Regions from separate parts of the Candidatus Syntrophocurvum alkaliphilum genome, predicted to be linked through region 2. Evidence: riboswitches for the same ligand, from Rfam matches in the RefSeq annotation. Region 2 holds a riboswitch; the other holds the start of a gene.
What was found. A riboswitch is a leader RNA that binds a small molecule or an ion and turns the genes downstream of it on or off. The one in region 2 is predicted to bind cyclic di-AMP.
Positions count from the first base shown of each region.

Region 1: it holds a riboswitch for cyclic di-AMP, as region 2 does, so the genes downstream of both, SYNTR_RS06580 (ABC transporter permease) here and SYNTR_RS02115 (quaternary amine ABC transporter ATP-binding protein) in region 2, are expected to answer to the same signal.

Region 1 is NZ_CP046457.1:1,353,490-1,357,982, forward strand. It holds gene SYNTR_RS06570 (ABC transporter permease) at 1-350, opposite strand, end outside; gene SYNTR_RS06575 (betaine/proline/choline family ABC transporter ATP-binding protein) at 337-1,449, opposite strand; gene SYNTR_RS06580 (ABC transporter permease) at 1,469-2,089, opposite strand; cyclic di-AMP (ydaO/yuaA leader) riboswitch at 2,194-2,329, opposite strand; gene SYNTR_RS06585 (glycine betaine ABC transporter substrate-binding protein) at 2,582-3,547, opposite strand; gene SYNTR_RS06590 (ABC transporter permease) at 3,570-4,301, opposite strand; gene SYNTR_RS06595 (betaine/proline/choline family ABC transporter ATP-binding protein) at 4,288-4,493, opposite strand, start outside.
Region 2 is NZ_CP046457.1:427,240-431,732, forward strand. It holds gene speE (polyamine aminopropyltransferase) at 1-244, shown strand, start outside; gene speB (agmatinase) at 255-1,115, shown strand; gene SYNTR_RS02110 (hypothetical protein) at 1,234-1,662, opposite strand; cyclic di-AMP (ydaO/yuaA leader) riboswitch at 2,093-2,219, shown strand; gene SYNTR_RS02115 (quaternary amine ABC transporter ATP-binding protein) at 2,406-3,602, shown strand; gene SYNTR_RS02120 (ABC transporter permease) at 3,595-4,461, shown strand; gene SYNTR_RS02125 (glycine betaine ABC transporter substrate-binding protein) at 4,479-4,493, shown strand, end outside.

The sequences.
Region 1 (4,493 bases), 930 kb from region 2:
GTATAAAATCCTAGGCCAAATATTGTGAAAAATAATGCTATGATTGCTAAACTCGGTACTGTTTGAGCTACATTAACTGTATTCTCAATAAATGGGCCTATTGCTCCTACTTTTTCCCTGCTTATTATTATTCCTAGAGGAATAGCTGTTAGGATAGCTGCTATGGAAGATACTAATACCATGGTTATGTGTTCCTGAGTCAATCGCAATATATAGTCATAACTCAACACCCTAGCTGCCATAGCACCTCCGGGATTGTTTACAAAGTAAATTGTTATTCCTATTCCTAAACCAATAAATAATATTACAGGAATAAATTTTAACCATAAGTTATTACTATGCTGCATCATCTTTCATCAGCTCCAATATATATGCTATGGTTAGTACTCCTTTAGGTTCTTGGTTGTCGTTTAATACTACAGCATATTTTTCTCCTGTATTTAACATTGCAGATAGTGCATCTCCTAATGTTGCTTCATCTTGAACTAAGCTACTGCATGGTTTTATTAAGCTTTCTAAGGCTTTATTTTCCTTGTTGTTTAGTATGTGCTTAGTTTCTAAGATTCCACAAAATCTTAAGTTTTCATCAGTTACCGGTAAAGCTTTTGCTTTGCTATCTAGTAGTTGTTTGGATGTTATTTCTGATATGGTGTTTAGGTTTATGCTTGGTAATTTTGTATTTAGTACATCTTTTACTTTGATTAAGTTTAATCTTTTGATTGAGCGATTGCTTCCAATTAATGATTCTACAAAGCTATCTGCTGGAGAACTTAATAAGTTGTTGGGTTCATCATACTGTATAAGGTTGCCTTCGCGCATTACCGCAATTTTATCTCCCATTTTTATTGCCTCATCTATATCATGAGTTACAAATATTATGGTTTTGTTTATCTCTTTTTGTAGTCTTATAAACTCATTTTGTAAGTGGGTTCTTGTTATTGGATCAACTGCTCCAAATGGTTCATCCATTAATAATATAGGTGGATCAGCTGCTAAGGCTCTTGCTACTCCCACTCGTTGCCTTTGACCACCACTTAGTGCATCTGGTTTCCTGTTTCTATAAATTTCAGGATCTAATCCAACTAAATTTAATAGTTCATCTATCCTTGAATTTATTTTTGATTGCGACCACTTTTTCTCTTTTGGTACTGTTGCAATGTTTTCTGCTATTGTCATATGTGGAAATAAGCCTATTTCTTGTATTACATAACCTATGTTTTGGCGCAGTTCTATTGGGTTTAGATTGGTTGTATCAGAATCATTTATTTTTATTATTCCTGATGTTGGTTTTACTAAGCGATTTATCATCTTCATCGTGGTTGTTTTACCACAACCTGATGGACCTACAAATACACATGTTTCTCCTTCGTTTATTTGCATATTTAAATTATTAACTGCTGGTACTTCTGAACCCGGAAAAACTTTATGCAGATTCTCTAGTTTTATCAAAGCACTACACCTCCTTTTTTTAGACTCTAGTGCGATGTTCTGCCCACTTTAATAGTCGGTCTGCTACTATTGCTACAATTGAAACAAAAATTGCTCCTACTAGTACTGAGTTCATATTCCACTGTGAGATTCCTCGGAATATGAATTCTCCTAATCCACCTGCTCCTACAAAGGATGCTATGGCTCCTATTCCTATTATCATTACTACTGATGTTCTAATTCCTGCCATTATAATAGGCCATGCAAGTGGTAGTTTGATTTTGCGCAATATATTAGTTTCATTCATTCCCATACCTTGTGCAGCTTGTATTACAGCAGGATCTATCTCCTCTATACCTGTATATGTGTTACGTACTATTGGTAATAAAGAGTATAGAACCAATGCTATTACACCTGTTTTAAAACCTATGCCAAATAGGGGTATTAACAGGCCAAATACTGCTAAGCTTGGTATGGTCATTATTACTTGGCATATGTAAAGTACACCTCTTGCCAAGACTTGGTAATAGCTAATTAGGACACCTAATCCTACTCCTATTAGCACTGCAAAACCTACAGATACTCCGACTAATACAATATGCTCTGCTGTTAATCTGATTACATTGTCTAGATTGTTAATAAAGTAATACCATAAATCCATATAATCACCATTTTTGTGTGAAGCGGGTAAGAAAATAAAGAAAGAAAGGCATAGAGCGTATGAACCTAGACCTATTGTTTAGTCTAGACCTTAAAGTATGTATCACATTCTTTCTCACAACGCCTACGAAGTTAGCTGACGGATTCGGACTGTAAGGTAGCCCTACCACTTACGTGGACTCACCCCATTAATTCGGTTCCCCCGCTTCTCATATTTTTGAGAACTCGGCGTTTAATTCATAAGTAATGTTAGCATAATCTATTTGAATAATGGAAATCATAATTCTTTCATATCTTTAAATATCATATTGTTTTTGACTATGAGAGTTTATTTTATATATTTTCAACTATAAATTCTTTATAAATCTTTAAAATATTGTTTGTATCGTACTTAACTAAAAAAAACCTGTTCTTAAAAAAGAACAGGTTTTTTTTTAGTTTTATATATTGTTAAGTGAGTCAATAGGAACCGTCCCATTTGACTCGATTTTGATTATTGTCTTTGATTAATAAGTTCAGCAAGATCGCTTATTGATTCAATTCCTAATGCATCAGCATCAGCTTGGCGCATCATTATTGTATAAGTGTTGTTAAATGGAGCATAGTCTAACCATACTAAATCATTTTTCTCTAAGTCTTCTTGTTTAACTGCTTCATAACACTCTACAGGATCGGTAATTGCTTCTTCGTGCTCAAGATAGGTTAGCCATGCAGTTCCTGTGTATTCCCAATAAATATCTACATCACCATTTAGTAAGGATTCACGGACAACTACACTTCCACTTAAGTTAGTGTTATCTTCAACATCAAAGCCAGCATCTTCTAATACTGCTATAGTAATTGCTCCAAGTAATAGCTGCTCAGTAAATTCTTTAGAACCAACTGAAATTTCGCCTGCATTTTCAACTTGTTCGCCAGTTAAAATTCCTTCACTATTTAACCAGTCTACAGCAACCTGTGTTACATCTTTATCATCTACATCAACTGCTCTATTTAGTTCAATCATGGTATCTGTGTCTAAAGCCTCACTTACTGGTTGCATTAATTCTTCTAACTCAGGATATTGTTCAATTACGTCTGTACGTACTACTGGTGCAGGATTGTAAACCGGGAAGAAGTTTTTATCATCTACTAGGTTTACTAAATCAAAAGCTGCTATACGTCCATCTGTTCCAAACCCCATTGCTGCAGAGACTCTGTTTTCCTGTAAGGCACCATATGTAATGCCTAAATCCATAACCTCAACATTATCAAACTCAAAGTCATATACTTGTACTAGCTCAGGAAGTCCATCTGGTCTTACTGAGAATTCATGGTTCGTAGCAAATGTCCATTCATCAATTTCACCTGGTTCACCTGGTGCACCAGCTTGACCAGCACAGCCAACTAATAGTAGTGCAAAAACACTAATGATAGCTACTAAAGTTGTCATCTTTTTGGATTGTTTTAAAGATAGCATATAAATCCCCTCCATTTAAAAATTAAGTAATCTTTATACCCCTTTGTTCTAAAATTGCTAATAAATGATCGAAAGTTAGTGCTAATAATGCACTTAATATACATCCTACTAACAGTAATGATAATCGTTGTACCTGAATCCCAGTTACTATTAAGTGTCCTAGTCCTCCAGCGCCTATGAATGTAGCCAAGGTTGCGGTTCCAACATTTATTACTACAGCGTTACGAATACCTGCCATTATTACAGGAAATGCTAATGGCATTTCTATTTGGTATAATATCCTATAGTTTGGCATTCCCATACCTTTAGCTGCTTCAATTACACCTGGTGGTACACTTTTTATTCCAGCATATGTGTTTCTTAAAATTGGTAGTAATGAATAACACCATAGAGCAAAAACTGCTGTATAAAATCCTAGGCCAAATATTGTGAAAAATAATGCTATGATTGCTAAACTCGGTACTGTTTGAGCTACATTAACTGTATTCTCAATAAATGGGCCTATTGCTCCTACTTTTTCCCTGCTTATTATTATTCCTAGAGGAATAGCTGTTAGGATAGCTGCTATGGAAGATACTAATACCATGGTTATGTGTTCCTGAGTCAATCGCAATATATAGTCATAACTCAACACCCTAGCTGCCATAGCACCTCCGGGATTGTTTACAAAGTAAATTGTTATTCCTATTCCTAAACCAATAAATAATATTACAGGAATAAATTTTAACCATAAGTTATTACTATGCTGCATCATCTTTCATCAGCTCCAATATATATGCTATGGTTAGTACTCCTTTAGGTTCTTGGTTGTCGTTTAATACTACAGCATATTTTTCTCCTGTATTTAACATTGCAGATAGTGCATCTCCTAATGTTGCTTCATCTTGAACTAAGCTACTGCATGGTTTTATTAAGCTTTCTAAGGCTTTATTTTCCTTGTTGTTTA
Region 2 (4,493 bases):
TTTTAATAAAGACGTTATTAAAATGGCTTATTCAGGTATTAATAATGTCTTTAATACAACCAAACTATACTTAGCGAGTATTCCAACTTATCCAAGTGGTTTATGGTCATTTACTATTGGATCTAAAAAACATGATCCTGAAAAAGTTGTGTTTTCTGGTGATTTAGACTTAAAATACTACACGTCAGCTATACATCAAGCTGCATTTATGCTACCTAATTTTGTTAAAAATATTATTACTTAAGAGTGGTTATATGAATAAAATTATAAATTTAATAGAACAAAAAGCTCTTTTTTTAGGGGCAAGCAAAGAATTTGAAAAATGTGAAAAAGTTATCGTAGGTTTACCTATGGATGCTACAACTAGCTTTAGGCCCGGTACTAGGTTGGCTCCTTACAGAGTTAGAGAGGTATCAGAAGGTATTGAAGAATATAGTGTATACTTAGATAAATCTCTAGAAGAAATTAATTACTACGATGTAGGAGATTTAATTATACCTTTTGGTAATATTGCTGAATCATTAAACAGAATGGAACTAGTTACAGAGGAATTACTTAATTTAGGTAAAAAAGTTTATGCTATTGGTGGAGAACATCTTGTAACACTAGCACTTATTAAAGCTTATACACAATTTTATAATAATCTTGTGGTTATACAATTTGATGCTCATGCTGATTTGCGAGAAGATTACCTGGGGGAAAGTATGTCCCATGCTACAGTTATGCGAAAAATAGTTGATTTAATACCAGAAAAAAACTTATACCAGTTAGGAATTCGATCTGGAACTAAAGAAGAATTTGAATATGCTAGGGAAAATACTAATTTATACTTAGATACTCTACCTAACGTGGATGAACTTAAGGCAAAGATAGGGAATAAGCCTGTATATATAACTGTTGATATTGATTTTTTAGATCCTGCTTTTGCTCCAGGTACTGGTACTCCAGAAGCGGCAGGATTTACTTCACGAGAACTTTTACAAATATTACGCGATCTAAATTGTTTAAATATAGTAGGTTTTGATTTAGTTGAAATTTCACCACCATTCGAAAAAGGTGATAATACCTCAATATTAGGTGCAAAAATATTAAGGGAGGCATTACTAGCTTATTAAAAACGAATTAAATGTTAAACACATAGAAATAACAGGAGTAAAGATAGTAAGGATTGAATAATCCATACTATCTTTTTTAATTGCAGCTTTTTGCCTTGGAAATACAATTAGTTATTATCTAATAACTAATTAAACTATAAGGGTATAATAATATTCTATTATCTGAAATTTTTTTATATTTAACATAATCAGATAATGAAGAAAAAACATTTTCATAATATTCTAAACTAGCATCAACATCTGTGTCTGGGATTATTTCTGCAATCCATACCGAAACCTCCATCCAGTTTAAAAGCTTTAGTTCTTCTAATCCATCTTCTAGGAAAGATATTTCTGATATAGGTATTGAGAAAGGTCCATCTGCTTTGCTTTTAATATGACTTTCTAGTAATGCAATAAACTCTTGAAGTTTACTTTCTTTTTCTTCATTAATTACATATTGAAATAGAATATCATATAAATTTTGAGCAAGTCTAATAGATGTAACTGTAGGTAAAGCTAAATGAGTTTCCTTTCTAATAAATTTAATGCCAAAGTTTTCTACCAAGGCTAATCACTCCTCTTAAAAAAGTTATTATTTAAGCATATATGATTAGAATTTTATAGACAAGCTTCTTATGGTTAATATAGAAATAATTTTAATTTTTTTACCCTAGAAAAAGCAAGTCCTAGTGTAAAGGTCCTTAACAAAAATGTTGTTTTGTAAATTACATTTAATAACTACAAAAACTTAAGGATGCAGTAAAATTATTTAAATAATTTAGTTTATTTATGTAGCTTTAACTTTATTTTAATTATTTAGAAGAAATTAAGACTATTTTGGAGATTATTTACTATGAGCAACTTATTAAGGTTCAAAATTGGATTTAAAGGTTAATATTGCTTTTAAATCTTTTTGTGTTCCTTTTAAAATTAAAGCTATAATTAAGATTATAATTAAGATTATAATTAAATAGCCTCCTATGATGTCTATAATAACATTCTTTATGCTTAATCCTAGTATAGGAACGGGGGATCCAAATTTTTTGGGGTGAATCCAAATATTGGTAGGGCTCCCTAGCCCGAACCCGACAGCTAACCTCGTAAGCAATTAAGGGGGAATGGATTAATAGAGTTTTTTATATGCATTTCAAATATTACATATAATGCCTATTTTGAAGGATAGTACAAACATCCTAAATCCCCACTTAAAGTAACCTCAAAATATAACATTTTTTTTATAATTTTTAAAAAAATTATATGCTATATGGGCATGCTATATAGTATCAATATTTGTTAAGGATGATGATAATGGATAAAATTATAGTTAATAATTTAACAAAAGTTTATGGCAATAATCCAGAAAAAGCTTTGAAACTCGTAGATAAAGGTGTAGATAGTGAGGAAATAAAAAAACAAACAAAACAAGTAGTTGGTGCAAGAGATATTAATATATCTGTAGCCCCTGGCGAGTGTTTTGTGATAATGGGACTTTCGGGTAGCGGAAAATCAACTCTAATAAGATGTATAAATTGTATTATAAGGCCAACAGCAGGAGATATTATTATTGATGGTGATGATATTACCAAGGTTGATTCCAAGAAACTAACTGAAATACGTAGGACGAAAATGTCCATGGTATTTCAAAGATTTGCATTATTGCCTCATCGAACAATATTGGATAACGTTGTTTATGGACTTGAAGTTCAGGATGCTCCAAAAGATGAAAGAATTAAACAAGCATTAAGATCAATTGAAATGGTAGGATTAAAAGGATGGGAAGATTATTATCCACATAATCTAAGTGGTGGTATGCAACAAAGAGTTGGTATAGCTCGAGCATTAGCCACAGATCCTGATATTTTGTTAATGGACGAGCCTTTCAGTGCACTTGATCCATTAATTAGACAAGAAATGCAGGATGAATTAATAGAAATTCAAAAAAAATTACAAAAAACAATAGTATTTATAACGCATGATTTAGATGAAGCTCTAAAACTTGGTGATCGTATAGCTTTAATGAAAGATGGAAAAATTGTGCAAATGGGTCTTCCCGAAGATATATTACTTTCACCGGCAACTGAATATGTTGCTAGATTCGTTGAAAATGTTAATCGTTCTAAAGCATTAAATGCTTCATCTGTAATGGTTAAACCTCGTAGTGTGATTGGATCAAAAGATGGCCCTAGAACGGCATTGCGAGTAATGGAGAAAAACGGAATATCATCTGTTTTTGTTACCGATCGCAAAGGAAAATTAGAAGGTTTTATTACAGCAGACGCAGCTTATGAAGCTGCTGAACAGGGAGCTAAAACCCTTGATTCATTTATTGAAAAGGATGTCCCTGTTACAGACTTGGAAACTCCTTTATCCGAATTACTAGACGTTTTAGCACATACTAAAATACCTGTGGCAGTAGTGGATGAAGAAAAAAATTTAAAAGGAATCTTAGTAAGAGGTTCGGTAATAGCTGGAATAGCTGGTGAAAGGAGTGATGAAGATGAGTAGAGGTTGGTGGGAAACATTTCAAACAGAAGGAATACCTAGAGTACCAGTAGGTGATTGGATAGATGATGGTATTAACTATCTTCAAACAGAATTCGGTACAGCTTTTGATGCTATAGCTGATGGACTAGAATTTATTTTATTATATTTACAACATGGTTTATCAGCTATACCACCGATATTGTTTATAATTATTTTTGTACTTATTGCTTGGTATATTGTGGATAAGAAGGTAGCATTGTTTACTGCTTTAGGTCTATATTTAATTTATAATATGGGACTTTGGGGTCCGACTATGCAAACTCTAGCAATGGTCGGAACAGCAGTACTTTTATGTATTATTATTGGTGTACCACTGGGAATATTGGCAGCAAAAAATCAAACTGCTGAACGTATAATCACACCCATACTTGATTTTATGCAGACATTACCAGCTTTTGTATATCTTTTACCTGCTATATTCTTTTTTGGACTTGGTGTTGTACCTGCGGTTATAGCTACTCTTATATTTGCTATGCCACCAATAATAAGATTAACTAAATTAGGAATACAACAGGTGCCAGAAGAACTTAGAGAGTTAGGTAAATCGTTTGGGTCAACATTTTCTCAGATGTTGATTAAAATAGAACTACCGCTGGCAAGGTCAACAATAATGGCCGGAATAAATCAATGTATTATGCTATCGTTGTCAATGGTTGTTATAGCTAGTATGATAGGAGCCAGAGGCTTAGGAGGGGAGGTATGGCGAGGAATACAGAGATTAGACATAGGAACAGGGTTTGAAGCTGGGTTAGCAATTGTTATTGTTGCCATAATTTTAGACAGAATAACTCAAAACTTAGGAAATTCTCAAGAAGAATAAAGGAGGAATGTTAAATTATGATGTTAAAAAAA